DNA from 2 places in the Crassaminicella indica genome. Region 2 is predicted to be linked to the other one. Evidence: a T-box and tRNA genes for the amino acid it is inferred to sense, from the RefSeq annotation. Region 2 holds a T-box; the other holds one or more tRNA genes.
The links. The T-box of region 2 lies ahead of serS (serine--tRNA ligase). A T-box ahead of a tRNA ligase gene usually reads a tRNA of that ligase, here a tRNA-Ser.
Positions count from the first base shown of each region.

Region 1: it has a tRNA-Ser gene. The T-box ahead of serS (serine--tRNA ligase) is inferred to sense a tRNA for this amino acid. The anticodon was not compared.

Region 1 is NZ_CP078093.1:1,133,842-1,147,446, reverse strand. It holds gene recR (recombination mediator RecR) at 1-583, opposite strand, end outside; gene KVH43_RS05415 (YbaB/EbfC family nucleoid-associated protein) at 653-997, opposite strand; gene dnaX (DNA polymerase III subunit gamma/tau) at 1,171-2,790, opposite strand; RNA gene ffs (signal recognition particle sRNA large type) at 3,067-3,331, opposite strand; tRNA gene KVH43_RS05400 (tRNA-Ser) at 3,354-3,442, opposite strand; gene KVH43_RS05395 (hypothetical protein) at 3,622-4,362, opposite strand; gene KVH43_RS05390 (CsxC family protein) at 4,550-5,299, opposite strand; gene KVH43_RS05385 (ABC1 kinase family protein) at 5,522-7,102, opposite strand; gene nuoE (NADH-quinone oxidoreductase subunit NuoE) at 7,301-7,798, shown strand; gene KVH43_RS05375 ((2Fe-2S) ferredoxin domain-containing protein) at 7,788-8,180, shown strand; gene KVH43_RS05370 (NADH-quinone oxidoreductase subunit NuoF) at 8,202-9,995, shown strand; gene KVH43_RS05365 (NADH-dependent [FeFe] hydrogenase, group A6) at 10,008-11,756, shown strand; gene KVH43_RS05360 (hypothetical protein) at 11,991-12,320, opposite strand; gene KVH43_RS05355 (M15 family metallopeptidase) at 12,407-13,258, opposite strand; gene panD (aspartate 1-decarboxylase) at 13,339-13,605, opposite strand, start outside.
Region 2 is NZ_CP078093.1:887,944-906,877, reverse strand. It holds gene tnpB (IS66 family insertion sequence element accessory protein TnpB) at 1-336, opposite strand, end outside; gene tnpA (IS66 family insertion sequence element accessory protein TnpA) at 330-617, opposite strand; gene KVH43_RS04320 (transposase) at 1,351-2,568, shown strand; gene KVH43_RS04315 (sensor histidine kinase) at 2,870-4,174, shown strand; gene KVH43_RS04310 (response regulator) at 4,149-4,952, shown strand; gene nhaC (Na+/H+ antiporter NhaC) at 5,062-6,582, shown strand; gene KVH43_RS04300 (hypothetical protein) at 6,617-7,030, shown strand; one part of gene KVH43_RS04295 (IS3 family transposase) at 7,574-8,475, opposite strand; one part of gene KVH43_RS04295 (IS3 family transposase) at 8,475-8,715, opposite strand; gene KVH43_RS04290 (response regulator) at 9,242-9,538, shown strand; T-box leader at 9,683-9,896, shown strand; gene serS (serine--tRNA ligase) at 9,945-11,222, shown strand; gene KVH43_RS04280 (HD-GYP domain-containing protein) at 11,364-12,470, shown strand; gene KVH43_RS04275 (IS607 family transposase) at 12,687-13,289, shown strand; gene KVH43_RS04270 (RNA-guided endonuclease InsQ/TnpB family protein) at 13,282-14,478, shown strand; gene KVH43_RS04265 (DMT family transporter) at 14,666-15,583, shown strand; gene KVH43_RS04260 (tartrate dehydrogenase) at 15,791-16,861, shown strand; gene KVH43_RS04255 (aminoacyl-histidine dipeptidase) at 16,881-18,338, opposite strand.

The sequences.
Region 1 (13,605 bases), 240 kb from region 2:
CTTCCAACGCTTTAGACAAAGTCACTTCATCTGCGTATTCTAAGTCGCCTCCCACAGGAATTCCATGAGCTATTCTTGTTACTTTGATCCCAGAAGGCTTTACTAGCTTTGAAATATACATAGCGGTTGCTTCTCCTTCTATTGTAGGATTTGTAGCCAAAATTACTTCTTCTACTTTATCCTTTTGAAGCCTTATGAGTAGCTCTTTAATCCGAATCTCTTCTGGTCCAATTCCTTCCATAGGCGATATAGCTCCATGTAAAACATGATAAACCCCTGTAAACTCTTTTGTCTTTTCCATAGCAATAACATCTTTTGGAGATTCTACTACGCAAATCATACTTTGATCTCTTTGCTCATTTCTGCATATACTACATGGATCTATATCTGTTATGTTCCCACATTCTGAACAGTATTTTGTATTTTTCTTAGCATTTAAAATAGCTTCTGATAAATGCACTGCATCTGCTTCACTCATGTTTAAAACATGAAAGGCTAGTCTTTGAGCTGATTTCCTTCCTATTCCCGGAAGCTTTGAAAACTCTTCTATCAGCCTTGCAATCGGTGCTGCATAATAGCTCATACAATACCACCTCATTTCTCAAAAATATCATCAACAAAAAGAACCGAGCGTCAAAGCTCGGCATTTTATTTAAAATAATCCAGGAACATTGATGCCTCCTGTAATTTTCCCCATTTCTTGAGTCACCATTTCTTCTGCTTTTCTTAATGCTTCGTTTGTAGCAGCAAGTATTAAATCTTGTAGCATTTCTATATCATCTGGGTCAACCACCTCTGGCTTAATGATTACATCTAATATTTCTCTTTTTCCATTTACCTTTACAGATACTGCCCCGCCACCAGCACTTGCTTCAACTTCTTTTTCTTCTAATTCCGCTTGAGTTTTTTCCATTTGCTTTTGCATCTTTTGTACTTGCTTTAACATATTATTCATATTTCCAGGCATCATTGGCATTCTACCCCTACCCTTTGCCATTTTATCTCCTCCTCATTAATTTCATAATTATATTTACTTTTTAATCACTTTTACAACATATTATACCATATACAAAGCACCTTATAAAATCTTTTACCAACAAAATCCACTATATTGCATACCTCTATATTTCCCACATCTCATCTATTTCATTACAAAATACTTTATAGTATTTATTCTACAATCTCAACCAAGTCTTCTCCGAACATTTCTATAATCTTTTTTATTTCTTGATCTTGTTCTGAAGAATCTTTATCACTTTTAGGAAGATCATCTAATTCATCCTCCATTACACATTTTAACTGAACCTTTTGCCCGAGTAGCTCTTCAATCACTCCTTCAATAAATTCTTTATAAGGACTCTTTCCTGAAGCCTCCTTATGAAAACCATAACCATCCCCAAATGCTACTATAAGTGTATTGTTTTCTACCTTTACAAGTTTTCCTTCCATCAAAACAGCATATACTGAAATTTTTCTTTTTTTAATAGCTTTTAATATCTTCTCCCAGCCTTTTTTTAAGTTGTCAAAATTTATAGGCCTTAATTTTTCTGCCTTCACAGGCTCATCTACCACATGCTTATTATCTATATCCTCTTTTTCATTCTTCTCTTCTTTAAGAACCTTTTCTACCTTTATTGTTCCCGATTGAATAATTTCCTCTAAAGCTTCAATTCTTTCTAGTAAAGCTTCAATAGAATCATCTAGCATAGGCTGGGTCAATTTTACAACAGCAACTTCTAAAAGAATTCTAGGCTGAGTAGCATATTTTGCATCTACTGCTGTTTGAGATAATTCTCTTATGGCACGAATTATACTCTCCGTATTCAAATTTTTTCCTTGTTCTACAAGTCTTTGAATATTTTCTTTAGAAAGATTTATAATCCCTTCTAAATTCTTTGACACCTTTGTCATCATTAAATTTCTATAATGTTCAATAAGATCCTTTAAAAATTGTTGAATATCCTTTCCAGAAGAAACCAGTTCCTGTATCAATTCCATAGCAGCTTTTGCATCTTTATCTTTCATACAATCTACAAGCCTAAATAAAAAGTCTTCACGAACTGTTCCGAGAATATTTATTACATCATCATAAGTAATTTTTCCTACTCCAAAGGATACACATTGATCTAATATGCTTAAAGCATCGCGCATTGCCCCATCAGCATTCCTAGCAATTAATCTAAGGGCTTCCTCTTCTACCTCTATATTCATTTGACTACAAATATAAGCCATTCTCTTTACAACGTCAGCTTCTGTTACTCTCTTAAAATCAAATCGTTGGCATCTTGAAAGAATAGTTGCAGGAATTTTATGAGGCTCTGTAGTAGCCAATATAAATATGACATAAGAAGGGGGTTCCTCTAAGGTTTTAAGCAATGCATTGAAAGCTCCTGTTGACAGCATATGCACCTCATCAACAATGTAGACTTTATATTTTCCTTTTGTAGGTGGATAGTTTACATTCTCCCGAAGCTCTCTAATATTATCTACACCATTGTTAGAAGCTGCATCAATCTCTATAACATCCATTATACTCTCATGTTGTATCCCTATGCAGATCTCACATTCATTACAAGGATTAAAATCTTTTGGATTTAAACAATTGACAGCACGAGCAAATATTTTAGCTGTAGATGTCTTTCCTGTTCCTCTTGTCCCACAAAAAAGATAAGCATGAGCTATATTATTATTTTTTATTTGGTTTTTAAGAGTCTTTGTAATATGTTCTTGACCTACAACATCCTCAAATACTTTTGGTCTCCATTTTCTATATAATGCAACATATGCCATTTTATCCACCTACTTTTCTTTCGTATACCTTTTTCATTATATATTTTTTATTTATAAAAAATACTTTTGATAGCCAAAATAAAGTGTTTTACTTTTAGGAAAGTTTGAACGAAATGAGTTTTGAAATTGTTTATATATATTATATTCTTTTAAGATTTTTAACACAACATTGATATTTATATATTCCTTTTTTATATAAATACTATCCATCTTTGTATTTAAAAATCAATAAAAAAACATGTAGAAAAAACTACATGCAAACTTTTATATGTAAAGCTGTGCACCTATCGTTGATAGGCTGTTACAAACGTAACCTGTACAGTTAACTCAGATCAGGCACCCCCACGGCACACAGGAGTGTCTGCTTACCGTTGCTTCCTTCCGGACCTGGCGGGGTTCACAGATTCCTATTGCGCAGGACCCGATCATCATCGCCACTTATACAGGGCAGACTTTACAACAACAAACCGTCGATAGGCATTCGATCCTGCTACAGCGGATTGCAGGTTACAGGGCACCGCTACCTCCCCATCTAGCACAGCAAACTTTATAAACTTTTTTAATGGCGGAGAGAGCGGGACTCGAACCCGCGGGGCCTTTCGGCCTTACACGCTTTCCAGGCGTGCCCCTTAGCCAACTCGGACATCTCTCCATTTCTTATTTTTTTACGCTACATATAATAATATATCATATCTATTCTAAAATTACAAGTGTGTAAATTTTGTATATGTTTACAATTATAAACTATCTCTTATCAATGTGGTTACGTTAAAAAGCTCTCTCAAAAAACTTTTTGAGAAAGCTTATGAATAAATCTTTTCTATATATTCATCAAATCCATCCTCCTATATCAATAGTTGAAGAATATGGAATTTTCACCTGTCGATTTTGTAGAATTTTTATTGTAAGGAATAAAGCCATCTTTTCTTCTAGCTTTGTAAACTCTATTTCTTTAGAATTCTGATCCATATTTTTTGAAATTTGATCGTTTATTTCTTCATTGTATGTTATAATTCTACTATTTGCCAACTGACAATAGGGAAACGCATTATAAAATTCCGTACAAAATTCACTGCTTTTATTTATTTCAACTGCAAAAGGTCTACTTCCGTTAAAATCTACCTCTGTTGTACAACTAAAGGGTACATTTACAGTACACTGTCTTAAATCTCCACTAATCCAATCATCTCCTGAAGCATCTTTTACAAGATAATGAATACTTTTTCGAAGGATTCCCTTTATAAACAACATATTTGCATCTTTTGTTAATAAGCATTCCGTAGCTTTTATCTTATTTTCAATTTCTTTTATTTTATAAGCAGGTTCTGGTAGCTCTATGAATGCACTTATATTTATTTGAACAATCAGCTCAGCTAATACAACAGGAATCTGCGCAATAACACCTGTAGTAATAGCATCAATTGGTACAGAGGTATTCATACACAGGGGAGTTGTCCCTCCTGTTACTTTTAAGCAGTCGCATTGCTTGATACCTACTTTACTAAGCTCCACTTTAACTTTCTCTATTTCTTGCTTCTTTTTCGATTGAGGTATTTGTTGCTTTTTATACACATTTACTTCCCCCTCATCTATGACCTATTTATGTATTAAGGTCAGCTTGTAACCATATTTCTACTAGCTTATTCATTTTCACCCGTTTTTGTTACTTTGTAACAGCTTTCTCGAGCAATAAACAACATAAAGTAGCAAATATTAAAAGGATTACGCCCAAAAATTTTTGAACGTAATCCTTTTTATATTATATAGTTGTAGCAGATATTTTAACTTGTTGGTTTTGTAATAGCTTCAACGTAAGGTATATAACCATTTTTTCTTCAATTTTTGTAAATTCTTTTTCTTCAAAAGGAATTTCTACATCTATAGGTTTATATCTATCTAAAAACTCATCATATTCTACGATTTTACTGCTAATAAGTTCACAATAAGGTAATTCGTTATAATACTCTGTACTTACTTGGTTAAATTCAGAAAAATCGCCAGATAATAATTGATCCTTTTCTGCAAATCCTGATGCTGTTATTTGGCTAGTTTTAAAGAATTCAAATTCATCCCTTGTATTATTTACTATTGGAATAGGAGAATTACCATTAAAACTAACTTGTGTTGTACAGCTAAAAGGTACATCTACTGTACAATGTTTGATATCTCCACAGAATCCATTACGATTTGAACAATCTCTTGTAGCATATTCAATATTTTTTCGGATAAAGCCCTTAATAAATAGAGTATTGGTATCTTGTAGCAATAAACACTGAGTAACTTTTACATTCTTTTTAATTTTTTTTATTTCATAAGCAGGTTCTGGCAACTCAACAAAAGAATCTAAATTGATTTGTACAGTTAATTCTGCTAATACTACAGGAATCTTAGCTACAGCTCCCCCTACAATCGGATCAATTGGAAATGGCTTATTCGTGCATTCCAACACATTTCCTCCTGTTACGCTTGTGCAGTAAACACTATTAACAACTGCATTATTTCCCATCATTTATTCACTCTCCCATATTTTTTATTCATTCTTTGATTTTAATTCCTCATCTGTTTTTCTAGTACATGTTATGTTGTTTGTCCTTAATTTGTTACTGCTTATCCAAAAATAAAAAAAAATATTAAGCTACACTTATTTTATATTTAAAAAAGACAAACCACTGAAAAATTTCAATGGTTTGTCAGCAACCTGAAATCTATTTAGTAGATTTCTTTTTTATCATTACATTTTTTCATTTTTAAGAATCAATATCAAAAGCCAAAGTCCCATAACCGCAGCACTTAAATATCCAATAAGGCCAAAAAATGATATATCATAAATTTTAGGTCCTACATTTGCATTAATCACCAATGAGGATCCAACAACAATAGAGGAAATAATTAAAGAAAAAACAATTCTATTAGTCATTTTATTTAGCTGATAGATGCTTTCTTCTAAATTTTTATGTTCTATCTGAACTTTTAGCTTCCCTGCTAGAACACTATTCATGAGTTCTAAAGTTTTAATAGGAATTTTTAAACCGTATTTTGATAATTGATAAATATTTTCTATCTGCTCAATAATATCCTGTTTATAATTTTTCTTTAATATAATATGTTCTTTAATATATGGTACCGCCACTTCCATCATATTCATATCAGGATCAAGCTTTGCTACTACCCCTTCTATAGTCATAATTCCCTTTAAAAACAAAGCCATATTATTTGGCATAGCAAGGTTATTTTTCTTACTAACCTGAAACATTTCATCTACAAACTGAGGAAGGTCTATATTTTGAAGGCTTTCCTGAACATATCTATTATAAACTTCTTCAATATCAGAATAGAGATTTCTTATGTTCACTTTCCCTTTCTTTATTCCTATTCTTAAAACAGCATGAGTTAAACCTTCCATATCTCTTTTTGCTGCTGCATATAAAAGATCATTGAGCTTATTTCTCATTGATTTGTCTAAAACGCCCATCATACCAAAATCAATGTAAGCAATCTTCTTATTATGAATAAGTAGGTTGCCTGGATGTGGATCTGCATGAAAAAAGCCATCTTGAAATATCTGCTTTACATAATTACTCATAAGCTTTTTTGCTATAGCTTTAAGAGAATAACCTTCTTTTTTTAAATCATCAATATTATTTACCTTTATTCCTTTTATATATTCCATTGTTAATATGCTAGAAGTAGTATATTCCTTATATACCTTAGGACATGCTATATATTTTACGCCCTTATTATATTTATAAAATTTTTCAATATTTTCTGCTTCATTTAAAAAATCCAGCTCTTTTTCCATCGTTGTTCCTATTTCTTCTACTACTTCTTTAAAATCTATTACACTCTTTTGAGGAACAAGCTTCCCTATTTTAGTAAGCCTTTTTAACAATGCAATATCACTCATCATAATTTCTTTTACATTAGGACGCTGAATTTTTACTACAACCTCTTCCCCATTTTTTGTACAAGCTAAATGGACCTGTGCCATAGAAGCAGATGCAATCGGCTTTTCTTTAAAATAAGAAAACAAATTTTCTATAGATTCTCCTAACGCTTTTTCAAGTATTTTTTTTATGTCATCATATTTTTCTGGTTTTACATTATCTTGTAGTTTTTCAAACTCAACAATGTATTCATCTGGTAAAATATCTGGTCGTGTAGACAGGATTTGTCCTATTTTCACAAATGTAGGCCCTAATTCTTCAAGAGCAGCTCTTGCATTTTGAGGATTCATTATCCCTTTTTTAATGCCATGCTTCACAAAAACAGAAACTATCTCTTTAATCCTTTTTTTCTCATTAATATTACTCATAGCATATTTACCTCTTATTCTTCAGAATTATCTTACATATATTATAACCAATATTATAACCAACTTAAAAACAAGTAGCAATTCCACAACTTACCATATATTATAGAAAGTTCTCTCTAAAAATGCATTAAGACACAGGAATTAGGGAAAATTAAGAAATGAATTATTTAAAAACTCTGTGAAAGGAAGGTGACTAAGTTGTCAAATAATTTGCCAAAAGAAAAATTTGATGAACTAGAAAAATATATTGATAGTCTTCAATCAACAAAAGGTGCTTTGATTGAAATTCTCCACAAAGCACAAGATATATTTGGATATCTTCCAAGAGATGTACAGCTTTTTGTCGCAAGAAAGCTTGGCATTCCTGGAGCTGAAGTTTTTGGCGTAGTAAGCTTTTATTCATATTTCACAACAGAACCTCAAGGAAAACATACCATCAGTGTATGCATGGGCACTGCCTGTTTTGTAAAAGGTTCAGATAAAATCATTAAAAAATTGCAAAACGATCTTAATATCAATTCAGGTGAAACTACTGATGATGGGCTTTTTACCTTAAGGGAAGTTCGATGTATTGGTGCCTGTGGCCTTGCTCCTGTTGTAATGGTTGATGAGAAGGTATACGGTCGAGTAAAAGAAGAAGATGTAGAAAAAATCATTCATGCTTACCGTGATAGGAGGGTAAACAGTGCAAATTAAATCTATAGAAGAATTAAAAAAAATCAGAGAAAAATCTATGAAAAAAGTAATGCTAAGAGAACATGGACAAGAAGATGCAGATCAAATAGAAGTATTGGTAGGTATGGCAACCTGCGGCATTGCATCTGGTGCTAGAGAAACACTTAATGCAATTGTAGATGAAGTATCAAAGGAAGGTCTTGAAAATGTAAAGGTTATTCAAGTGGGTTGTATTGGTCATTGTCACAGCGAACCTATTGTTCAAGTAAATATGCCCGGTCAAAAACCTATTCTATATGGAAAAGTAAATAGTCAAAAGGGTCGCGAAATAGTTCAAAAGCATATTAAGGGTGGAAACCCTTTAAAGGAATTTATAATCGATGCTACCTTTGACAGAGCATAAAAATGCATAAGGAGGGAAAACATGAATCAGTTTAGGATGAATGTAATGGTCTGTGGCGGTACAGGCTGTATGGCCAGCGACAGCGATAAAGTAATCCAAAATTTTGAAAAGCTTATCAAAGAATATGAATACGATAAAGAAGTTCAAATCGTCAAAACTGGTTGTTTTGGATTTTGCGAGCAAGGTCCTATTGTAAAAATAGAACCAGATAATGTTTTTTATGTACGAGTTCATCCAGAAGATGTAGAGGAAATTGTAAAAGAACATATTATCAAAGGTAGAAAAGTAGATAGACTTTTATACCAAGAACCTATAAAGCACGAAAAAATTGAACAACATAAGAAAATGCCATTTTACAAAAAACAGCTTCGTATTGCTTTAAGAAACTGTGGATTAATCAATCCAGAAGACATTTATGAATACATTGCCTTTGGAGGCTACGAAGCTCTTGGGAAAGTCATTACTTCTATGACTCCTATGGAGGTTATCGAAACAGTGAAAAAATCAGGACTTCGTGGTCGGGGAGGAGGAGGCTTTCCTACAGGACTCAAATGGGAATATACAAGAAAATTTGATAGTAATACCAAATACATTATCTGCAATGCAGATGAAGGAGACCCAGGTGCCTTTATGGATAGGAGTATTTTAGAAGGTGATCCTCACAGCGTGATTGAAGCTATGGCAATTGGTGGGTATGCTATTGGTGCCGAAGAAGGAATTGTTTATATTCGTGCAGAATACCCCCTTGCTATTGAACGTCTTAGCATTGCTATTCGTCAAGCACGTGAGCTTGGTCTTTTGGGTAAAAACATCTTTGGATCAGATTTTCACTTTAATATTCGCTTAAAGTATGGTGCAGGTGCTTTTGTATGCGGTGAAGAAACTGCCCTTATTAACTCGGTTGAAGGAAAACGTGGAGAACCGAGGAACAAGCCCCCATATCCTGCAGAAAAAGGTTATTGGGACAGACCAACCTGTGTAAACAATGTAGAAACATTTGCAAATATACCACCTATTATTTTAAAGGGTTCTGATTGGTTTTCATCTATCGGAACCGAAAATAGCAAAGGAACAAAAGTTTTTGCTCTTGCTGGTAAAGTAAATAATGTTGGTCTTGTAGAAGTTCCTATGGGTACAACTTTACGTGAAATTATATACGATGTAGGTGGCGGTATAGTAGGTAATCATAAATTTAAAGCAGTTCAAACAGGTGGTCCATCTGGTGGTGTAATTACAGAAAAGGATCTTGATACACCTATTGATTATGAACACCTTATGGAGATTGGATCTATGATGGGGTCTGGTGGTATGATCGTCATGGATGAAACCAACTGCATGGTAAACATAGCAAAGTTTTATCTAGAATTTATAATGGAAGAATCATGTGGAAGATGTACTCCATGTCGTATTGGAACTAAACGTCTTCATGAATTCCTTTCAAAGATTACAAAAGGAAAAGCTACTATGGAGGATTTAGATGCATTAAAGCAATTGTCATATATGATCAAAGACGGTTCTCTTTGCGGACTCGGTCAAACTGCACCAAATCCTGTTTTAAGTACACTTGAATATTTTTGGGATGAATATTTAGCTCATGTTAAGGATAAACACTGCCCTACTGGAGAGTGCAAAGTTCTTGCAAAATACAGCATCAGCAAAGAAAAATGTGTAGGATGTACTGCTTGTGCAAAAGTATGTCCAGTAGACTGCATTAGTGGAAAAGTAAAAGAAACACATGTTATCGATCAAAGCAGATGTATAAAATGCGGCGCATGCTTCGATGCATGTAATTTCAATGCCGTAATCAAACCATAGTGAGGTGAGAATATGTCCGAGAAGCTAGTAAAAATAACAATCAATGGTCAAGAAATGCAAGTACCTGAAACAATTACTATATTAGAAGCTGCAAATCGTGCTAACATAAGAATTCCAACTCTATGTCATCTTGATCTGCATGATTTGAAGCTTGTAAATAAAACAGCCTCCTGCCGCGTATGTACAGTAGAATTAAAGGGCCGTAATTCTTTAGTACCTGCATGTGTTACACAAGTAGATGAGGGAATGATAATCAGAACTGATTCTCATAGAGCCATTAACGCACGTAGAATTGCTGTAGAATTACTTTTATCAAATCATCCAAATGAATGCTTTACCTGTCCAAAAAACTTAGAATGTGAACTTCAAGCATTGGCAAAGGAGCTTGGAGTAAGAGAAATTAAATGGCATGGAGAAAAAATGCATTATGATAAAGATTTATCTAGCGATGCTATTGTAAAAGATCCCAATAAATGTATCATGTGTCGTCGCTGTGAAACTATGTGCAATGAAATTCAAACCTGTGGAATCCTTTCCGCAATGGGTCGTGGATTTAAAGCTATTGTAGGTCCTGCTTTTAATATTCCTATGAAGGATTCCTCTTGTACTTACTGCGGTCAATGTGTAGCTGTATGCCCTACAGCAGCACTAACAGAAGTTAACCATACAGATAAAGTATGGGAAGCTTTGAGTGATCCTGACAAGCATGTTGTAGTACAAGTAGCTCCTGCTATTCGCGTTGCCATAGGAGAGCTCTTTGGCATGGAGCCAGGAACCATAGTTACAGGAAAGCTCGCAACAGCTCTAAAGAATATGGGCTTTGACGCTGTTTTTGATACAGATTTTGCAGCTGATTTAACAATCATGGAGGAAGCATCCGAGCTTATTCATCGTATTGAACACGGCGGAAAGCTTCCTATTCTTACTAGCTGTTGTCCTGCATGGGTAAAATTCATTGAACATCAATTCCCAGAGCTTTTAGATGTTCCTTCCACCTGCAAATCTCCTCATATCATGCTTGGTGTTATTGCAAAAACATACTATGCTGAAAAAATAGGTATAGATCCAGATAAAATTGTAGTAGTTTCAGTCATGCCATGTATTGCAAAAAAAGCAGAAGCCGCTAGACCAGAGCTTACAAAGGACTATCACAACAATGTAGATATCGTTGTAACAACTCGTGAATTTGCTGCAATGCTCAAGGAAGCAGGCATTGATTTTAAAAACCTTCCAGATAGTGATTTTGATAATCCTTTAGGGGAAAGTACAGGTGCTTCAGTAATTTTTGGTACAACAGGTGGTGTAATTGAAGCCGCTGTTCGCACAGCCTATGAATGGATGACAGGAGAAGAGCTAAAAGATGTTGAGCTTCATCAGCTAAGAGGAATGGAAGGCATTCGTGAAGGAACAGTTAAAATCAAAGAAATGGATATAAAAATTGGTATTGCCCACGGTCTCGGTAATGCTAGAAAACTCCTTGAAGATATAAGAGATGGAAAGAGTCATTACCATGCCATAGAAATCATGGCATGTCCCGGAGGATGTATAGGTGGCGGCGGACAACCTTATCATCACGGCAACGAAGAAATTGTAAGAAAACGCCAACAGGCTATCTATAATGAAGACAGAAATAAAGCTTTAAGAAAATCTCATGAAAATCCAGAAATATTAAAGCTATACAAGGAATATCTCGGAGAACCTTATGGAGAAAAAGCTCATGATCTTCTGCATACCCATTATGAAGCAAGAGAACGCATATAACAAAAAGCTTTAATATTCTCAGATTATGATGATTACTAAAAAGAACCACCTTTGTTTTAATGGAAGTACACCAATACACCCAAAACAAAGAAGGTTCTTTTTATGTCTTTACTTAATAATAAGACAATTTTTAATAAAATTGCACAGGTAATTGATGGTTTATCTTCAACTAAGTGGAACTAAAAGCCTAAGAGAACTAATTGATAATACATATCTAAGTGTCTATCTTTTGCATTATTTAAAAATCATACAAAAAAGTATTTCTGCAGCATATTCAAACCCTACTATTGAAATTATTAATCCAAAAATTTCACAATATATTATATGTATATTTTCTTCTTTTTTATCGTTTCTTTTATGTTTAAAAGATTTCATTACAATGTCAGGATTAACAAAAAATAAAAATCCACCCATTCCGATACTTGACCATCTTAATATTGTACAAGCTCGCTCTTGGATTGAATGAAATTCAAAATTCATACTTAAGTGTCCAAATAACATTGTAACGAAAAACAATAAAACAAAAATAATTCTAATTAATAAAATTTTATACTTTTCATTCATGGTAAATCTCCTGTTAACCATTAGTTTAGGTCAATTATACCACATATTAACAAATTATAGATATTGATTTTATAACTAAAAAACCCTTAAAAAGGTATGGTTAAAAATAACAACTGTACCTTTTGTATATTCCTCATCAATTCTTCTTGCTTCTTCATCAATTGTTTTTGGTTATTTTCAACAAATAACAAGCTTTTATCTTTTTTTAATTCTTTAAAAAACTCTTCTAAAGTAATATTCCTTTTAAAAATATATTCTGCTACTTCTCTGCCTACATACCTTATATGCCAGGGTTCATAACTATACCCTGTAATAGCTTCTTTCCCTTTAGGATATCTTACAATAAAACCGTATTTATAACTGTTTTCTTTAATCCACTGACCTTCTTTTGTATTTTCAAAGGCTTCAACTAATTGAAATCTTACGCTTTTACTTGTAATATCCATAGCTAAACCTGTTTGGTGTTCGCTTTGCCCTGGATAAGCACTAATTTTAGCAGCTGCTTTTTTTCCTATGGTCCTAACCTTATAGTTAAAAATAGCCTTTTGCCTTCTGTAAGACCTATATCCAGATAATCCATAAAGCTCTATTCCTTCCTTTTTCGCAGCTTTAAATAATTCCTCTAAAGCTAAAGCTGCTTCCCTTCTCATTTTCTTTTTAGGGTGCTTCCCTTTAAATGGAAAAGGCACCTTTGAAAATACCAAATCCTTTGGTACATAATTTGATGGTAAATTTCTATTTTTATTTACCAAAACAAGTAGATCATCAACATTTTTGATCATTTTTATATTATTTTTTAAATAAGTCGTTCCCTCTAAGGAATATTTAGCAAAAGCTTCTTGTTCTTCTAGTTCTTGTGCAATAGTTAAACCACTCATCATGATAAATACTACAGCAACAAGCACTAGAATATTAAATGCTTTATTTATTGCTATCATTAACATGCCTCCCGCTAGTCAAAATGCATGAATATTATAAAAAACCTAGTTTCCTTTTAAAAGAAAACCAGGTTTTAAGATTATTTTATATCTCCATGAATTTCAGTATCTGTTTTCTCAATGATTTTATTATCCTCATCAACAAAAACTACCCTCGGCTTAAAGCTTCTTGCCTCCTGCTCATCTATCCAGCAATAAGCAATAATAATAACTGTATCCCCTGGCTGTACAAGTCTCGCCGCCGCACCATTTAAGCAAATCACTCCACTGTTAGGTTCTCCTTCTATTACATAGGTTTCTAGCCTTGCACCATTACAATTGTTAACAATCTGAACTCTCTCTCCCGG
Region 2 (18,934 bases):
CCCTTTGATTGGTTTAAATTTTGAAACAGTTCTTACTTCGTATCCTTTAAGCAACCATCTTAATTCTTCTACTGTAATTTTAAGGGCTTCTTCTTTTGACATAGGCCATTTAAACTTATTTCTTTCTAAGCGATGGTAGTATAACCAAAATCCATCATCAAAATGTAGTATTTTAAGCTTATTCATCTGTCTATTACAAAAAACAAATAATGCCTTTTCAAAAGGATCTAGCTGAAACTGGGTTTGAACAATGATACTTAATCCATCAATACTTTTCCTAAGATCAGTAGCCCCACAGGCTAAGTATACTGTATCTATTTTATCTATATTTAACATGTCTTCATAATCGCTTCCAAAACGGATGATAGAGAAGCCTTGTCATTATTTTGAATATATATTTTGGCTTTTCCTATCTCAATTTTAATACTATTTGCTGGATACGATGTAGATGTAGTAGATACGTTTTTAGAAGTTTTTTCTTTAATGTTGATAGCATGAAATACTTGATGATCTTTCTTTTTGATATTTTTTCTTCTGTAATATAGTTGATGGATGCTAATGTTATTTTCTTTGCAAAAAGATCTAATAGTTCCTTTATGTAAAGAAAATCTATTCAAAATATCTTCCTAGTCAATAGCTGGTGATTCTTCCTTCATAACAGGTAACTCCTCCTATACAATAGATTTTGTTATCTGTTATTCTAGCAAAGTAAGGTACAAACTACTAGGCAGAAAATCTTTGACGGTTACTAAAAACAATGTATTTATTTAATAAGGGTGAACCGTACCACAAGTAACGGCGGTCTTTTTATAATATGTTTCCACATATGACACACGTGGAGACAGTTGTCTTGATGTCACGCAAAGATAAATAGGTCTAGAAAGTCTTAAATCAGAGCTTTCCAGACTTTCGCTAACAATCACCGACTGCTGGAAGTCTTATTTTTTATCTTTTGATAGCAGCTCTAGTCTAAAGTGGAGATCAGAAACTGTGAAGAAGATATTGCAGAACGAAAAATATAAGACTGCACGACAAGTTAAAGTCCAATAACTACTCGAAATTAGTTGTTGTAAATGTGGCAGATAGATGGAGAAAAAGATTACGCTCAACATAATCGGAAGTATGAAAATGCTATTTAAGAAGTTTGAAAGTAACATCAGATACAGACTCCACATGTGCATATTGATTAATTAAGTAAAAATGATATAGTAATATTATAAATGAGCAAATTTCATAATTTCTAAGTGTTGATTTTACTAAATATTTTTGAATACAAAAATGGGTTTCACCCCACAGTGTCGAATATACTAAGTGACCAAACCTAATACCCGAAGGGAGCGAAACCACTTAATGTATATTCGACAAACAACCTTATTTTCCTTTGAAGAAATTATTAGTTTTCAACAAGAAACAAAATTAGAAATGATTTTCTCACAATTAGATATTTCTACTTTAGCTAGCAGCATTAGAAAATCAAGTTCTGAAAAAGGTCCGAAAGGCTATGATCCTGTATGTTTAATATACTCTTTGCTTGCAATGCAAGTTGAAAGAATCCCAACTATAAAAGATTTGGTTCTAAAACTTAAAGAAAATCCAATTTTAAGATATTCTTGTGGCTTTGAAGTTTTAGGAAAAACACCATCAGAATCAACTTTCAGTAGATTTTTAGAAAAATTAGCTGAATCAAACGAATTAGAGACCTTATTTCATGATTTAGTTATTAAAGCTAAAGAACAAGATATCATTGATGGAAATAATGTATCTATTGATTCAACTAAACTAAATTGCTATGAAGCTGCGGTTCCTAAATCAAAAATTATCGATGATGGAACACATCCTAACTGGGGTATGAAGCGAGATACAAACGGTAATAACATACGATGGTTTGGCTGGAAATTGCATATTCTATGTGACTGTAAAAGCGAGTTACCGTTAGATATAAAAATTACTCCAGCTAGTGTACATGATGGAACAGTTGCAATACCATTGATTAAACAATTTAAGAATCACTACAAAAACCACTTTAATACAACTTATTATTCAATGGATTCTGGATATGATTATGACTATATTTATAACGATATAGTTAATAAATTTCAAGGGATTCCAATCATTGCATACAATCCTAGAGGAAGCTACGCTCCACCAGAAGGATTAGATGAAGATTTTGATCCTATCTACTCTGCAGGATATAAACTAGTTTATTGGAGAAAAGATAGTGATTATATAAAATTTAGATGCCCTCATGCTGTAGGCAGATGCAATTGCCCTCATGGAATGACTTGGTGTTCTAATTCAAATTATGGATACACACTAAAACTCAATTACAAAGAAAATCCTAGACTTAATGGATATCCATTAAGATCCAGTAAACAATGGCAGAAACAGTATAATAGCAGAACATCTGTTGAAAGATGCAATAGTAGGCTTAAGGAGTATCTAAATACTGATAACATAAGATCTAAGGGTATTAAAAAAGCAAAAATGCATGCATTATTAAATTGCATAGTATTAATCTCAGGAACAATTGCATTAAATATAAAAAATCAGATTAAGAAAGTTGCCTAATAAGGTAACATAATAATAGAATTTATGGAGGAAAATATTGCTTAGCAAATTACAATTTGAATAGGATTTTAAATTAGCTCGAAAACGAGCCTTTGCTATCATGTTGTTTCAATTTCTATTTTGAAAATGCTAATTATGCAATTTCCTCAAGTAAAAATAAAATTCTTAGTGTTAGTTATTGTATGCTTATATGGAAGTGAAAAAATGACATATCCATTTTGCGAAAAGTCGCTAAAGCTCACTTGATTTGAAATGAGGCTAGGCAGTTTAAAGTGTTTTTAAATAGTATGAGGTGAAGTACGTGAAAGAGACATATTTGCAAAATTATCTTGTTGAAAACTATATACTTATTGCAATGGTAGTGGGGATATATTTTGTTGTTTTCATGAAATCCGCAGTAGATATATTTATAAAAAAACGAATGGTTATAAATATGACACTGCTTTTGATTCTGTCTATAGCGGAGTTCTATATGAATTATCTTAAGGAGCAAGCTATGGTGGGATTGCCGCTCATCATAACAGGTATAACCTATTACTCTCTAAAACCTTTGGTTATGGCTACAATCATAAATATGGTGAAACCAAAAAATAAATTAATCTATGTTCCCGCCATAGTGAATTTCCTTTTTTACTGTGGTGCATTTTTTAAAAATAATGTATTTTATTTTGGATCCGATGGAAGCCTTGAACTTGGACTTGTGGGATATACCTTTATTGTTACGGACTGGGTATATTGGGTTATATTCCTTCTTATATTGAATATGGAATTTTATAAAAAAACAGATGTAAATCCTCTTGGAGTCTTCTTCTGTATAGCTTGGCTGATGACTGCAAATATTATGGAATCAATAGGGGTACGAGCGGGAATATTGAACGAAACTTATGCTGTAGCATTTTTGTTTTATTACCTTGTAATACATGTATATATATCACAGCAGGTAAATGAGGAAAAGGAAATAAAGCTGAGGGAACAAAGAGTATCATTGATGCTTTCACAGATACAGCCTCACTTCTTATACAATACATTAAATACTATCACTGCACTTTGCCGAGCAAATCCGAAGCTTGCAGAGGAAACTACTATAAAATTTTCCAGATATCTTAGGGAAAATATGTATAGCATGGGCGAAAATGACACACATCCTTTTTCTCAGGAGCTGGAGTATACAAATATTTATCTTGATATAGAAAAACTGAGATTTGGGGATCGGGTAAAGGTAGAATATGATATAAAATCAGATGATTTTAATATGCCAAGACTGACGTTGCAGCCAATTGTGGAAAATGCAGTCAAGCACGGAATATGCAAAAAGCTTGAGGGAGGAACAATAAAGATTTCTACAGAAAAGCAGGGAAGGGATCACATCATAATAATTGAAGATAATGGAATAGGCTTTGAAATAGACAAGGCATTAAATGATGGAAAGCCTCATGTTGGCATACATAATGTAAATGAACGGCTAAAAAGTATGGTTAAAGCAAAAATGGAAATTACAAGTCTTATAGGAATTGGAACAACTGTAAAAATTATTATTCCGGGAGAAAGAAAAAATGTAAGACTGGAGAGTGGTGAACGACGTGAAATACTTAGTATTGGACGATGAGATAATTGCAGCAGAGTATCTTGTAGCATTAATATGTGAAGTTGATGAAAAAGCAGAAATTGTAATGGCAAATAATCCTGTTCAGTCACTGGAGCTTGCCAAGCAGCAGCAGTTTCATGTGTGCTTCATTGATATACAAATGCCGGGATTAAATGGGATAGAGTTTGCCAACAAGCTTAAAAAATTGTACCCTAAGACCAATTTCATATTTGTGACTGGTTATTCGGATCATATGGGAGAGGCATTTAAATTGGATGCCAGTGATTATATCATGAAGCCAGCAAATGTGGAGCAGATACGTCATGCACTTGAAAATCTTAGATATTCATCTCAGGAGAATCCAGTAGGGGAAGAGGAACGGAGGATACAGATAACCTGCTTTGGAAATTTTGAGATACGTATAGATGGAAAACCTGTAAAATTTAAATTTGAAAAGACAAAGGAGCTTCTGGCATATCTTGTTCACAGAAAGGGCACAAGATGTACTTCAAAGGAAGTAATTGCAACTCTATGGGAGGAAGATGGTCATGATTCGTACTACAGGATGCTGAAAAAAGATTTGCAGGATGTGATGAACCAGCTTGGATGTGGAAAAATAATATATAGTGCAAGAGGCCAGATTGGACTGTCAAACTTAGAATGTATCCAGTGCGACTACTTTAAATGGGTAGAAAACAGTGTAGAGGGCAGAAAGCTTTATCATGGCGAATATATGGCTCAGTATTCTTGGGCTGAAGAGATTAATGCTTTCATCGAAAGGGAGAAATATGAAAAATAAATATTAAAAAAATTGACTAATATTCATATTTATTGACACTTCCTTGACGCAGAGAATATTATGATGGAATTGTAATTTGATAAATCATTATATTTTCGGAGGTGTTTTTATGAGTGAAAAAAACAAGATAGTCAGATTGCCTAACAAAGTGGAAGCTCTTATTCCAATTCTTTTTCTTCTGATAGTAATGATCACAAATTATGCACTTGGCTGGGGAATGGATCCTCATATTCCTGTAACTCTTGCATGTGCAGTTGCCATGATTATTGGAAAACTGTGCGGCTATAACTACAAAGAAATGCTTGCTGCAGGTCTGGAAGCTGTTAATCAGTCCCTTGAAGCAATAATTATCATTCTTCTTGTGGGATGCCTGATTGGTTCATTTACTGCATGTGGAACTATCCCGGCGGTAGTCTATTATGGGTTGAAGCTATTTACACCGGATGTATTCCTTCCATTTGTAACAGTTCTTTGTGCAGTTGTAGGTGTTGCACTTGGATCAGCATGGACAGTCACAGCAACTCTTGGTATTGCATTTATGGCTATAGGTACAACAATGGGACTAAATCCAGCACTTATTGCAGGTGCTATTCTTTCAGGCGCATGTTGTGGCGATAAATTCTCACCACTTTCAGACTCAACAAATCTGGCTGCTGGTTCTGCACAAACTGGACTTTTTGATCATGTAGCAGCTATGGTAACTACAACTTTCCCAAGTGTAGTTATTGCAACATGTATATATGCATTTTTCTCACTTTCAGAGGTTCAGAACTATGACCCTACTCTTGCAAATGAGTTATCAGCTTCAATCATTCACCACTATACATATATGAGTCCAATTCTTCTTATTCCTATTTTACTGATTATAGTAGTAGCAGTAATAAAGATGCCAGCTATTCCTTCAGTTGTACTTCTTTCCTTGATAGGATGTGTATTTGCTTTAATTTTCCAGGGTGCCGGAATCTCTGACTGCATCGAAATGTTACACTATGGATATGCAGCTGAATCAGAAAACGCACTGTTTACAAAGCTTGTAAATAGAGGTGGTATGGATAGTATGCTTTGGACTAACAATCTTGTAATAGTTGCGGTTGCTTTTGGTGGTATACTTCAGAAGATTGGTTCAGTAGAATCACTTCTTGGTGGACTTATCAAGAAGGTTAAGACTCCATTCCAGTTAGTTGTTGTTACCATTACGACTTCAATGTTCTGTATCACAACTATGTGCGACCAGTACTTAGGATTAATCATTCCTTCATCAATGTATAAGAATAACTTTGACGAAATGGGTCTTGGTAGGAACATGCTGTCAAGAACACTTGAAGACGGTGGTACTTTATGGTCACCACTTATCCCTTGGTCATCTTGCGGTGCATACCACTCAGCAGTACTTGGAGTTCCAACACTGTCATACTTGCCATTTTGCTTCATGAATATTATCAACCCTATTTATGCTATTGTTACTGCAAGTTGGGGTGGAAATATTTTATATGCTGATGGATCAAGAACTAATATGTTTGGTAAGCTAAAAAAGGGTCATGGACCTGCTGGTGCACCTGAAGAAGCACATAAAAAGGCGATGAAGGCTCTTGCAGAAAGAAGAACTGCTGGATTATGTAAGAACGTATAGAAACAAATATAGCTAATATAAGAGAGGAGATACTATGGAATATTACGGAATCATTCCGGAACGAAAACTGTGGGTAAAGGTGGCAGTTATCATCTTTGGAGCTTATGTTGTTTATAACGCAGCTGTAAATCATAACTGGTTTTACCTACCATTTGGAATTATCATGATTCTTGCCACTTTTTCTGACAGAAAACATGTGATTTCACAAGAAGGAGTGGATATTCTGTACACTGTCTGTGGAGTCCAGTTTCATAATATGTGGGACTGGACCGAAATAAACACAATTCATACAGATTCAATCAAATCCAGACCAAATGTGGAGCTGCATATTGGTAAGGATGTGGTATCTAGAAGGTTTATTTTATCAGTGGATGATGCCGGAGAAGCAATAGATATTGCAGGCAGAATGAATTCAAAGATTTATATCGCAGAAGTGAATCACAAATAGTAAATAATCAAATTCTATAATTTTAAAAGTGCCTGGAGCTTTGGACATCAGGCACTTTTGATTGTTGCAAATTTAAATGGCCTATATCAAAGGAAGAAGCTCTTAAAGTAAGCAAAGAAGAATTACGATGGATTGTGAAATTAATACATTTAAAAGATTAGCCGTAAAAATAAAGAAGACGTATCCAAGCCATCAAGTTCGTAGAAAGTAATAGTTTAGGAGAATACGAATTTATATATGGAAAAGATGAAAAAACAGGTAGAAATAAAATCATAGATATTTCTTTGAATGGGAATTATGTAAATGGTTTTGATATGAAATTTGAATCTGTTAAAGAGACAGGGAAATAAAGATATATATAGGAAATACTATTTTAAGGATTAATTTTTAAAGCAGATAAGATGAAAGCTATCTCAATTAAAGAGGTAGCTTTTTTACGTGGGTATCAACTCAGTTGGTTTACCGACAGCAACAGGGAAAGATTTAAACTATTTTTCATTATGTGGATCTATGTCAATATTTTGGACAACAAAAAGTTAGTTTTTAACATACAATTTTAGCCTCATCTTCTACTTGTTGAGGGGTTTTATATTTTAATGATCCATGAATACGACTTCTATTGTACCAACTTTCAATGTATTCAAATATAGCTAATTTAGCGGTATAAAAATCTATATATTTTACATGATGAATTTCTTCTTTTTTTAATACAGAATGGAATGATTCAATAGTAGCATTGTCATAAGGACACCCTTTACGACTAAAGGAATGCTGTATCCCCTTAGATTTAAGGTACCTCCCAAATTCCATGCTTGTATATTGCGAGCCTAAATCGGAATGCAATACAAGTGTATCTGTAGGGTTTTGTGAAATATAAGCATTCTTTACAGCCTGTAAGGCTACATTTACAGTCATAGCAGTATCAAATGAATACCCTATTATTTTACGAGAATGAAGATCCATAACAGATGCAAGATAGCACCATCCATCTTTTATCGTATGTATATAAGTGATATCCGTTACCCATTTTTGATTAAGTGCAGTGGTTTGAAAATCACGATTAAGTAGATTAGGATATTCTATGACTTTCTGTTTTGTTGAATAAGGTCTATACTTTTTGACTGTAATAGCATAAATACCAAGCTTTCGCATTATTCTCTGTACTCTTTTTATGCTAACTGTGTATCCTTTTTTTAAAAGCATATGATATATTTTAGGAGCACCATATCTTCTTTTAGATTGAGTATAGATGTTATAAATTGTTTCTTTTAGTTCTTTATTTTCAAGTTCTCGATTAGAAGGTGTATGACAAAGTGCATTATAATAAGAGCTACGAGAAACTTCTAGTATTTTGCACATAGCTTGTATAGAATGTTTATCAGACTGCTCTGTAATAACTTTAAATAATTGATCGTCATTTATGCTTTGGCGAATATGGTGATAGCCTTTTTTAAGATAGTATTCTCCTCCTGAAGGCGTGCAATTTGTTTTTTTAATTCTGCTACATCATTTAATGTAGTAGTTTTTCCATCTGATGTAGATATAGGAGAAAATCTTTTAATCCATTTATATATAGTGACATCTGAAACACCATATTCGCTGCTTAATTCTTTTACAGAACGATCAGAATAATAAAGATCTACAATTGTCTTTTTAAAATCTTGATTGAATTTTTTATTGTTCATTATGGACACATCCTCTCAGTTATTATTTTATATATTTAACCAATTTGTGTCCATAAAACTATACTAACACCATAAGATATTTACGTCTTGGGTATTTACTCAATAAGTAAATCTCAAACTGAATAGTTAATGCTGAAGTCTCGGGTATTTACTCGACAGATAAGCATTGGAATAACTAATATTGCCCTTGGTTGTTATACTAAGCACAATATTAGTTTTTTTTTATTTAAACAATACTACATTATGTATATAATATAAATAACGAAAGAGAAAGTAATGTATTTAGTTAATAAGGGTGAACCGTATCATAAATAAGCAAATATGCCGTATCATTACGCAACCTCCACCATATGAGGATAAAAAACGAATGAGGTTTAGGAAAAAGTAGTTAGGTGTTTTTGTAATGCGAAAGTTGAGTAATTAAATGAATGACTTAAATATATTTTATGTAATAATGTTAAATTGTGTGTGGTATCATAGATAGTATTAAAAATAGCACTAGAAAGAAATAGATTTTAATGATGTAGTGGGGAGTATGAAACGTATAGAGCCGGACTTAATTATTTTGGATATCCATCTTCCTAAATTTGATGGTATTTACTACCTAAGATTGATTAGAAAAAAATATAATCTTCCAATTATAATTTTATCTGCAAGAAGTGAGGAAAGTGAACAAATAAGAGGAATTGAACTTGGAGCAGACGATTATATTACAAAGCCTTTTAGTATGGGGATTCTTTTTGCGAAAATAAATGCTATATTTCGTAGAAAGATACAATCATCTATATTAGAGGAAATAAATATTGGTAATCTTGTATTGTAGGACGATAGCTGTTACCAGTGGATATTTAAGCTTTTTGGGTATACAAGAAAATGTTATAAATGTGAAAATAGATAAAAAATAATGAATAAAATCATAAAAACATTGAAAAGCTATATGTAATATGTTAAAATATCCTAAAAAATAGGAAAGACAATGAAGGGAATTAGTAAATAATAAAATTTCTTTAGAGAGTCGGTGGTTGGTGAAAACCGATGAAATTTGTTATTGAATCCATCCTGAAGTCGCAGGCTGAAATTGTAGTAGGTTTTGTCGGGAGCGACCGTTATATCGCAGTAGAGAGGACTTAATTTTAGCCAATAAGGGTGGCAACGCGGGAGAATAACCTCTCGTCCCTAGACAGGGATGAGGGGTTTTTATTTTTGAAAATAAAAGAGGAGGTTTAAAAATGTTAGATATCAAAAGGATAAGAACGAATTTTGATGAAGTAAAAGAGCTTGTTGAAAGAAGAGGAAAAGGAGATTTTGGATTAAATCAGGTGGTTGTATTAGATGAAAAAAGGAGAAAAATTCTACAAGAAGTAGAACAAATGAAAAATAAGCAAAATACCGTATCAAAGGAAATTCCAAAGCTTAAAAGAGAAGGTAAGGATGCTTCAATGGTACTTGCAGAAATGAAAACATTATCTTTAAAGATAAAAGAACTAGATGAGAATGTAAAAAACGTTGAAGAGGAAATAAAAAATATTCTTTTAGGTATTCCAAATACTCCTCAAAAAGATGTTCCTATAGGAAATAGCGATGAGGACAATGTAGAGGTGAAAAAATGGGGAGAGCCTACAAAATTTGATTTTGAACATAAAGCCCATTGGGATATCGGTACAGATTTAGGGATATTAGATTTTGAAAGAGCAGGAAAAATTACAGGAGCAAGATTTACTGTATATAAAGGTCTTGGTGCAAGATTAGAAAGAGCTGTGATTAACTTTATGTTGGATTTACATACAACAGAGCATGGTTTTACAGAAATTCTTCCGCCATTTATGGTAAATAGAGACAGTATGACGGGAACAGGACAGCTTCCAAAATTCGAAGATGATATGTTCCATATTCCAAGTAAGGACTTTTTCTTGATTCCTACAGCTGAGGTACCTATAACAAATCTTTACATGAATGAAATATTAGAAGGAGAAACACTACCTATTTATCATACAGCTTATACTCCATGCTTTAGAAAAGAAGCTGGTTCTGCAGGAAGAGATACAAGAGGGCTGATTCGTCAACATCAATTTAACAAAGTAGAATTAGTTAAATTTGTAAAACCTGAAGAATCAGATACAGAATTAGAAAAGTTACTTTTATCAGCAGAAGAAGTATTAAAGAGATTAAATATTCCTTATAGAGTAGTTAAACTATGTACAGGAGATCTGGGATTTAGTTCAGCTTGTACTTATGATATAGAGGTATGGATGCCAAGCTATGACCGTTATTTAGAAATATCTTCTTGCAGTAACTTTGAAGATTTCCAAGCAAGACGTGCAAATATCAGATTCAGACCAGAGCCTAAAGGAAAGGTAGGATATGTTCATACACTTAATGGATCAGGTTTAGCTGTAGGTAGAACAGTTGCTGCAATACTTGAAAATTATCAGCAAGAAGATGGTTCTGTAGTGATTCCAGAGGTTTTAAGACCTTATATGGGAGGAATTGAAAAAATTACAAAATAAGCTTTTAGAGGCTCAGATAGAGCCTCTTTTTTAAAAAATATATAAATGTCGTTTTATAGGGAAATTAGCCATTTGATTTTCTAGATATATTTTGATAAATTAATTATAAATAATGAAATACCCAACTGAGGGGGAGCCTATATGCGATTAGTTCCAATAAATGCAGCAAAAGAGAGCACATTTTTGGCTCAAACTATATATGATGATAAAGGTCGTATTTTATTGGCAAAGGGTGTAAAGCTTACGAATAGTCTATTAAATAGAATAAAAGAGCATGGTTTTTATTGTATTTATATTATTGATGAGTATAGTCAAGGTGAGTTAGATGATATTATAAAGCCTCAAATAAGACAAAAGGCTATTGCTACTGTTAGAGCTACCCTTAATACCTGTGTAAATCTAGAGGATGATAAATTAAATAAATTTGAAAGAAAAAAAATAGAGAAACGGTCACAGCAGGAGTTAGATCAAATTCAGCAATTGGCAAAATTAATTGTTGATGATATTTTTACCCAAAGAGATATTATGATAAATCTCGTGGATATTAAAAGTTCAGATAATTATACATATAATCATAGTGTAAATTCAGCAATTATGGCACTAGTCTTAGGTATTGGTTATGGATTAAATAGAAATGAGCTTTATGATTTGACAATGGGGGTGATGGTTCATGATATTGGAAAAATGTTCATACCCCAAGAGATTCTCAACAAACAAGGAAAATTAGATGATAATGAATTTAAAATAGTAAAAGAACATGTAACAAGAGGCTTTAACTATTTAAGAGAAAATACAAATATGAGTACAAAGGTACGAATCATTTCACTACAGCATCATGAAAAGGTAGATGGCAGTGGGTATCCTTATGGCTTAAAGGATGTACAAATTTATAAATTGTCAAAAATAGCAGCTGTTGCAGAAGTATATGATGCACTTACATCAGGAAGACCTTATAGAGATCCATTACCTCCTAATGAAGCAGTAGAATATATTATGGGTTCAGGTGGAAGACACTTTAATATGGATATGGTAAAAGCTTTTGTAAAAAATGTAAATCCTTATCCAATCGGAACTATTGTATATTTGAGTAATAATAGCATAGCTGTAGTAGAAGAAATAAATAGTGAATATATATTAAGACCTATTGTTAGGGTTATTAAGCAGGATGGTAGGATTGTGGAACCTTTTATGTGTGATTTAAAAAGAGAAAGTAATATAGTTATAAAAGGAATATGTTATGAAGTATAAAGAGTATCTAAAATTAGGTGCTCTTATTTTTTTATAATCAAATATAGCTTGACGGAAAAATTAATTCGTGAGACGCTAAATACAGAAATTGTTTCGTATTACATATTATTACAAAATAAGGAGGTAAATTAACAGCCAAAAGATATTTATAAATTTTTATAAAAATCTTGTAATTTTTTATAGTTTTATACTATAATTAATTATGAGGTGGTTAATATGAAATATTATAGCATAGGCGAGTTTGCTAAATTAATTGGAAAAACTCAGCAAACACTGAGAAACTGGGATAATAGTGGTAAATTAAAACCTGCTTATGTTACTGATGGTGGACATAGAATGTACAGTAAAGAACAATTAAATACTATGTTAGGGATAAATCCTAAAAACAAGATAACTATAGGATATTGCAGAGTTAGTAGCAATAAGCAAAAAGATGATTTAGAAAGACAAGTTAAATATGTAAAAGAGTATATGATAGCAAAAGGCTATCAGTTTGAGATAATAACTGATATTGGTAGTGGAATAAACTACGATAAAAAAGGCTTAAATAAATTAATAGACATGATAACTAATAGAGAAGTAGATAAGATAGTAGTTTTATACAAAGATAGATTAGTTAGATTTGGATTTGAACTCATTGAAAATCTATGTAAAAAATATGGTACTACAATAGAAATTATAGATAATACCCCTGAAACTGATGAGCAAGAGTTAGTTGAAGATATGATACAAATTGTAACAGTATTTAGTGCTAAACTGCAAGGTAAAATAGCTAACAAAGCTAAGAAAATGATAAGAGAGTTGAGAAATGATGATTAGGACATATAAAGTAATGTTAAAACCTAACAACAAGCAAAGAACTAAACTCTTTGAGTGTGCAGGGGTATCGAGATGGGCATATAATTGGACTTTAGGTAGACAAAAAGAAAATTATAAAAATGGTGGTAAATTCTTAAATGATAGCGTTTTAAGGAAAGAACTAACACAGCTAAAGAAAACAGAAGAATATAAATGGCTTAATGAGTATTCTAACAATATCACAAAACAAGCTATTAAAGATGCTTGTAACTCTTATAAAAGATTTTTCAATGGATATAGTAAATTTCCAAAGTTTAAGTCTAAAAAAAGAACTAAACCTAGCTTTTATCAAGATATAGAGAAGATAAAATTTACAGATACTCATGTTAAACTAGAAAAGTTAATTACAAGTAAAAAGAAAAATAGACAAAAATTAAATTGGATTAAGTTGGGTGAAAAAGATAGGATACCGACAGGTGAAAACATTAAATATATTAATCCAAGGATAACTTTTGATGGTCTTAACTGGTGGATTAGTGTTGGCATTGAAGAAGAAATTGAAATAAAAGATAAAGAAACAGAGCCTATAGGAATCGACTTAGGTGTAAAAGATTTAGCAATAATTAGTAGTGGTGATAAGTATAAGAATATTAACAAATCACTAAAAATGAAGAAGTTAATTAAGAAATATAAAAGACTTCAAAGACAAATTTCAAGAAAATATGAAATGAATAAAACAAAAATAGAAGGAGGTGAAAACCGTTACAAATACCACAAAACTAAAAATATTATAAAAGCTGAAAATAAACTAAGAAAGCTTTATAGGAAAATTAAAGGATTAAGGGACAATTACATTCATCATATAACAACATCTTTGGTGAAAGCCAAGCCAAAGTATATTGTTATTGAAGATTTGAATGTAAGTGGTATGCTTAAAAATAGAAAACTATCAAAAGCTATACAGAAACAATCTTTAAGGGAATTCAGAAGGCAACTTGAATATAAATGTAATTGGTATAATGTTGAGCTAATCATTGCAGATAGATATTTCCCTTCTAGCAAATTGTGTAGTAAATGTGGTCAGATTAATGAGGATTTAAAGTTGTCTGATAGAATATACAAATGTGATTGTGGAAATGCAATTGATAGAGATTATAATGCAAGCCTTAACCTTAGAGATTATCCTAAATATGATAAATCAGTAGCTTAATCACTTAAAAAGATACTACTGATATGTACCCATTCGTTAGTGGGGAATTTACGCCTTTTGAGAGTCATATCAAACAGGAGTAGCTTAGGCAAAATTGGACTCTATGAACAAGGAATAAAGCATTAAACTTATAAATCTTTAGTTTATTTATAAGTTTTTGTAGGTATTTTGTAACGGGGAAGAAATGGTGGGTTTATCAAATGCAAAAAAGAAAAAAACGAGCTTATATGCAGATCTTTCGTTACTTTTAGTAGCAATGATTTGGGGTGGAGGATTTATAGCAATGAAAGATACTTTAGATATTCTTACGCCTTTTTATATGAATGCTTTGCGTTTTAGTATAGCTTCTATTACCTTAGCCATTATATTTTGGAAAAGAACAATAAAAATTACTAAAAAGGATTTAAAATATGGATTTGTTGTAGGAATATTTTTGTGGATTGCATTTATTACCCAAACGATAGGATTACAATATACAACTGTTAGCAAATCAGCTTTTTTAACAGGAACAAATGTAGTCATTGTACCATTTTTAGTTTGGATAATAACGAAAAAGCATCCTGATTGGTATGCATTAATAGGAGCGTTTTTATGTGCTTTAGGAATAGGACTTCTAACATTACAAGAAAGTTTAAGTATAGGTATAGGAGATAGCCTTACACTTGCTTGTGCAGTGTTTTTTGCAGCTCATATTACTTCTGTAGGATATTTTGCAGAGGGAATGGACCCTATTAATCTTGCTACTATACAGATGGGAGCAACAGCGATACTAAGCATTATTGGTGCAGTAATCCTTGAGCCTGTACCAAAGTTTTCGGGGAATGCAGTTGATTTAATGATTTCCCTTAGTTATATGACTTTTGTATCTACTATGGGTGCATTTTTAATTCAAAATGTAGCACAGAAATATACTGTGTCTACTCATGCAGCTATTATTTTATCATTAGAGTCTGTATTTGGAACGATTTTTGGGGTAATCTTTATGAGCGACATTTTAAATGAACGGATGATTATAGGTTGTATACTGATCTTTTGTGCGATTATTATTGCAGAAACGAAGCTAAGCTTTTTATTTTCACAAAAGAAAACAAAAGAAGCATCCTGATTGTAAATTATAATTGTATTTCCTTTCATTAGTTCTAGCCTCTTCCTTTTGAATTGTTTCAGAAGATACTGTACCCGTAATATCCCCTACTCCACAAACCTCTAACGAAGTTACCGCTTTATAGTTGTATTGAACCATAAATGATAATATAGTATGATAATGATAAAGTTTCGTTAAAAGGTATAAATATACGGAGGAGGAAGAATTGTGAAAACTTATAAGATAGCAGTAATTCCTGGAGATGGGATTGGTATAGAAGTTATGCAGGAAGGGATAAAGGTATTGAATACATTAGAAAAATTAAATAAAGATATCAAGTTTATTTTTGATTGGTATGATTGGGGCTGTGAATATTATTTAACTACTGGAAAAATGATGGATGATGATGGAATTGAAAAATTAAAAAGCTATGATGCTATCCTTCTTGGTGCAGTAGGATTTCCGGGAGTGCCAGATCATATATCCCTTCGAGACTTATTGCTAAAAATAAGACAGGAATTTAATCAATATATAAATTTAAGACCTATAAAGCTTTTAGCAGAAGAGGACTGTCCTTTAAAAAATAAAGGAGTAAAAGATATTGATATGGTTTTTGTAAGGGAAAATACAGAAGGTGAATATGCAGGGGTTGGAGGTATCCAAAGAGAAGGAACAGAGGAAGAATTAGCTATTCAAACTAGCGTATTTACTAGAAAAAATACAGAAAAGGTAATGGAGTATGCTTTTAGATTGGCAAAGAGTAGAAATAAACTCAACAAGGTTACTAGTGTAACAAAATCTAATGCATTAAATTATAGCATGGTTTTTTGGGATAAAATATTTAAAGAAAAAGCAGAACAGCATAAGGATATAAAAACAGAAACCTTTCATGTAGATGCAACTTCTATGTATATGATTCAGCGTCCAGAAAGCTTTGATGTAGTGGTAGCTTCTAATCTTTTTGGCGATATTCTTACAGACCTCGGAGCAACGCTACAAGGAGGGCTTGGGTTTGCTGCTGGTGCAAATATCAATCCTGAAAGAGAATATCCATCTATGTTTGAGCCTGTTCATGGTTCAGCACCAGAGATTGCAGGAAAAGGAATTGCAAATCCTATTGCTATGATCTGGACAGTAAAAATGATGCTTGATTTTTTAGAGCATGAAGATTTAGGACAAAAAATAATGGGAGCTATTGAGGAAATATTAAAGGATCGAAAAAAGCTTACTCCTGATTTAGGTGGGAATGGTACTACTAGTGAAGTAGGAGATATGATTTGTGAAGCTATAAAAAAATAAGATCAGGCAAAGCCTGGTCTTATTTTATTTCCTTTAATACAGCAAGAAGATAATTCCAAGTTCTTTCTGTAGAAGATATGCTTAAATGTTCATTTGGTGTATGTACATCGAACATATCAGGACCTATAGAAATCATATCTAAATCATTGATTTTTTCTTTAAACAATCCACATTCAAGTCCTGCGTGGATAGCTGTTACTTTAGGTTCTTTTCCATATAGCTTTTTGTATACATCTACAAATATTGGGCGAAGCTTTGAATCAGGATTATATGACCATTCAGGATAGTCATCACTAGCTATAAATTTGCATCCTAAAAGATCAGCAACAAGCTTTGATTGATCTAATATATTATGCTTTAAGCTTTTTATAGAGCTTCGAACAGCACTTTCAAATATTACTTCATTATCAGTTGTTGTTACAACTCCTAAATTTGTGGAGCTTTCTACTAAACCTTCAATTTCCATACTCATAGTTTGAATGCCATTTGGAATAAGAACAAGTGATTGCACTGCTTTTTTAGCGGTTTCTTTTGAGAATGCTTTTTCAAAGGTATTTTCTAATTTTTTATAATCTATATATATTTCTGGATCAGAAGCTTTTAATTCATTTTTAAAAATATTATTCCATTCATTGATTTTTTCTTCCAATTTAGATGCATGCTTTGGATTGATTAAAATAATCGTATCAGCTTCTCTTGGAATTGCATTGTTTTTAGATCCACCACTGATTTTATGAATAGTATAATCAAAGGTATTTAATAAATCATTTAAAAATCTTCCCATTAATTTATTAGAATTTCCTCTTCCTTTTTCAATGTCTGATCCTGAGTGACCACCATGAAGTCCTCTTATGCTGATTTCATAAGCTATATCATTTTTATTTGGAGATTCCCAAACAATTGGAAGTATTTGTCTTGCTGTGATTCCACCTGCACAGCTTACTAAAAGAAAACCCTCTTCTTCAGAGTCTATATTTATTAGAAATCTTCCTGTAATATTTTTTGGATCTAAAGCGATAGCACCGTCCATACCAGTTTCTTCTGATGTTGTAATAAGTACTTCCAAAGGAGGATGAGGAATATCATCAGATGCTAAAATTGCAAGTCCATAAGCTATAGCAATACCATCATCAGCTCCAAGTGTAGTATCCGTAGCATAAATCATATCTCCTTCAATTCTTAATTTTATAGGGTCTTTTTCAAAATCATGGATTGTATCATTATTTTTTTCACATACCATATCCATATGACCTTGAAGAATAACAGTAGGTGCATTCTCGTAGCCAGCTGTTCCTTTTTTCTTAATGATCACATTAAGAGCTTCATCTTGTATAACTTCTAGTTTATGTTTTTTCGCAAAATTAACTAAATAGTCGCTTATTTCTTTTTCGTTGCCAGAGCCTCTAGGGATATTTGATATTTCTTCAAAATACTTAAAAACAGAGGTTGGTTTTAAATTTGCTAAAACGTTACTCATTATTATCATCCTTTCTTTTCTTTAAAGCCTAAAACTATTATAATATTATTTTGAATATATGTAAAATTATTACACGATTCAATTATTTGTAAACTTCACCTTGTTTTTCCATGCAAATTTTGTTTTAGTACGTATATGTTTTATTATTATCATTCTCTATAAGATATTGTTATCGGAATAAGTTATTATTGAGATCCATTCTTCTTTTATTTCTACAGTTTTTTCATTATATCAATATATATCATCTATTTATGATCTACTCTTGATATTGAGTCTTGTTCCTAATGTATTAGAGATGTTGCTTTAATGCTTATTTTATCTATTTCTTTAAATATATTCCTAAGGCGTTGTGATGCATAGCGCAGGTCAGTACAATTATTATATAATGGGACAAGACTATTATAATAAGAATTTTTACTAAATAAAGACAAATCACAGTTCTTTGGTATTAATTCATTTTCTAATTCTATAATTTTTTTTAAAGCTTGTATATCTCTATCAGTAATTTTTCTACCTTCATTTGAATAATGACATAAAGTTAATAAATAACTATGGAAATTGTTTATATTAAAATCAAATGTTTTATTTAAATGATG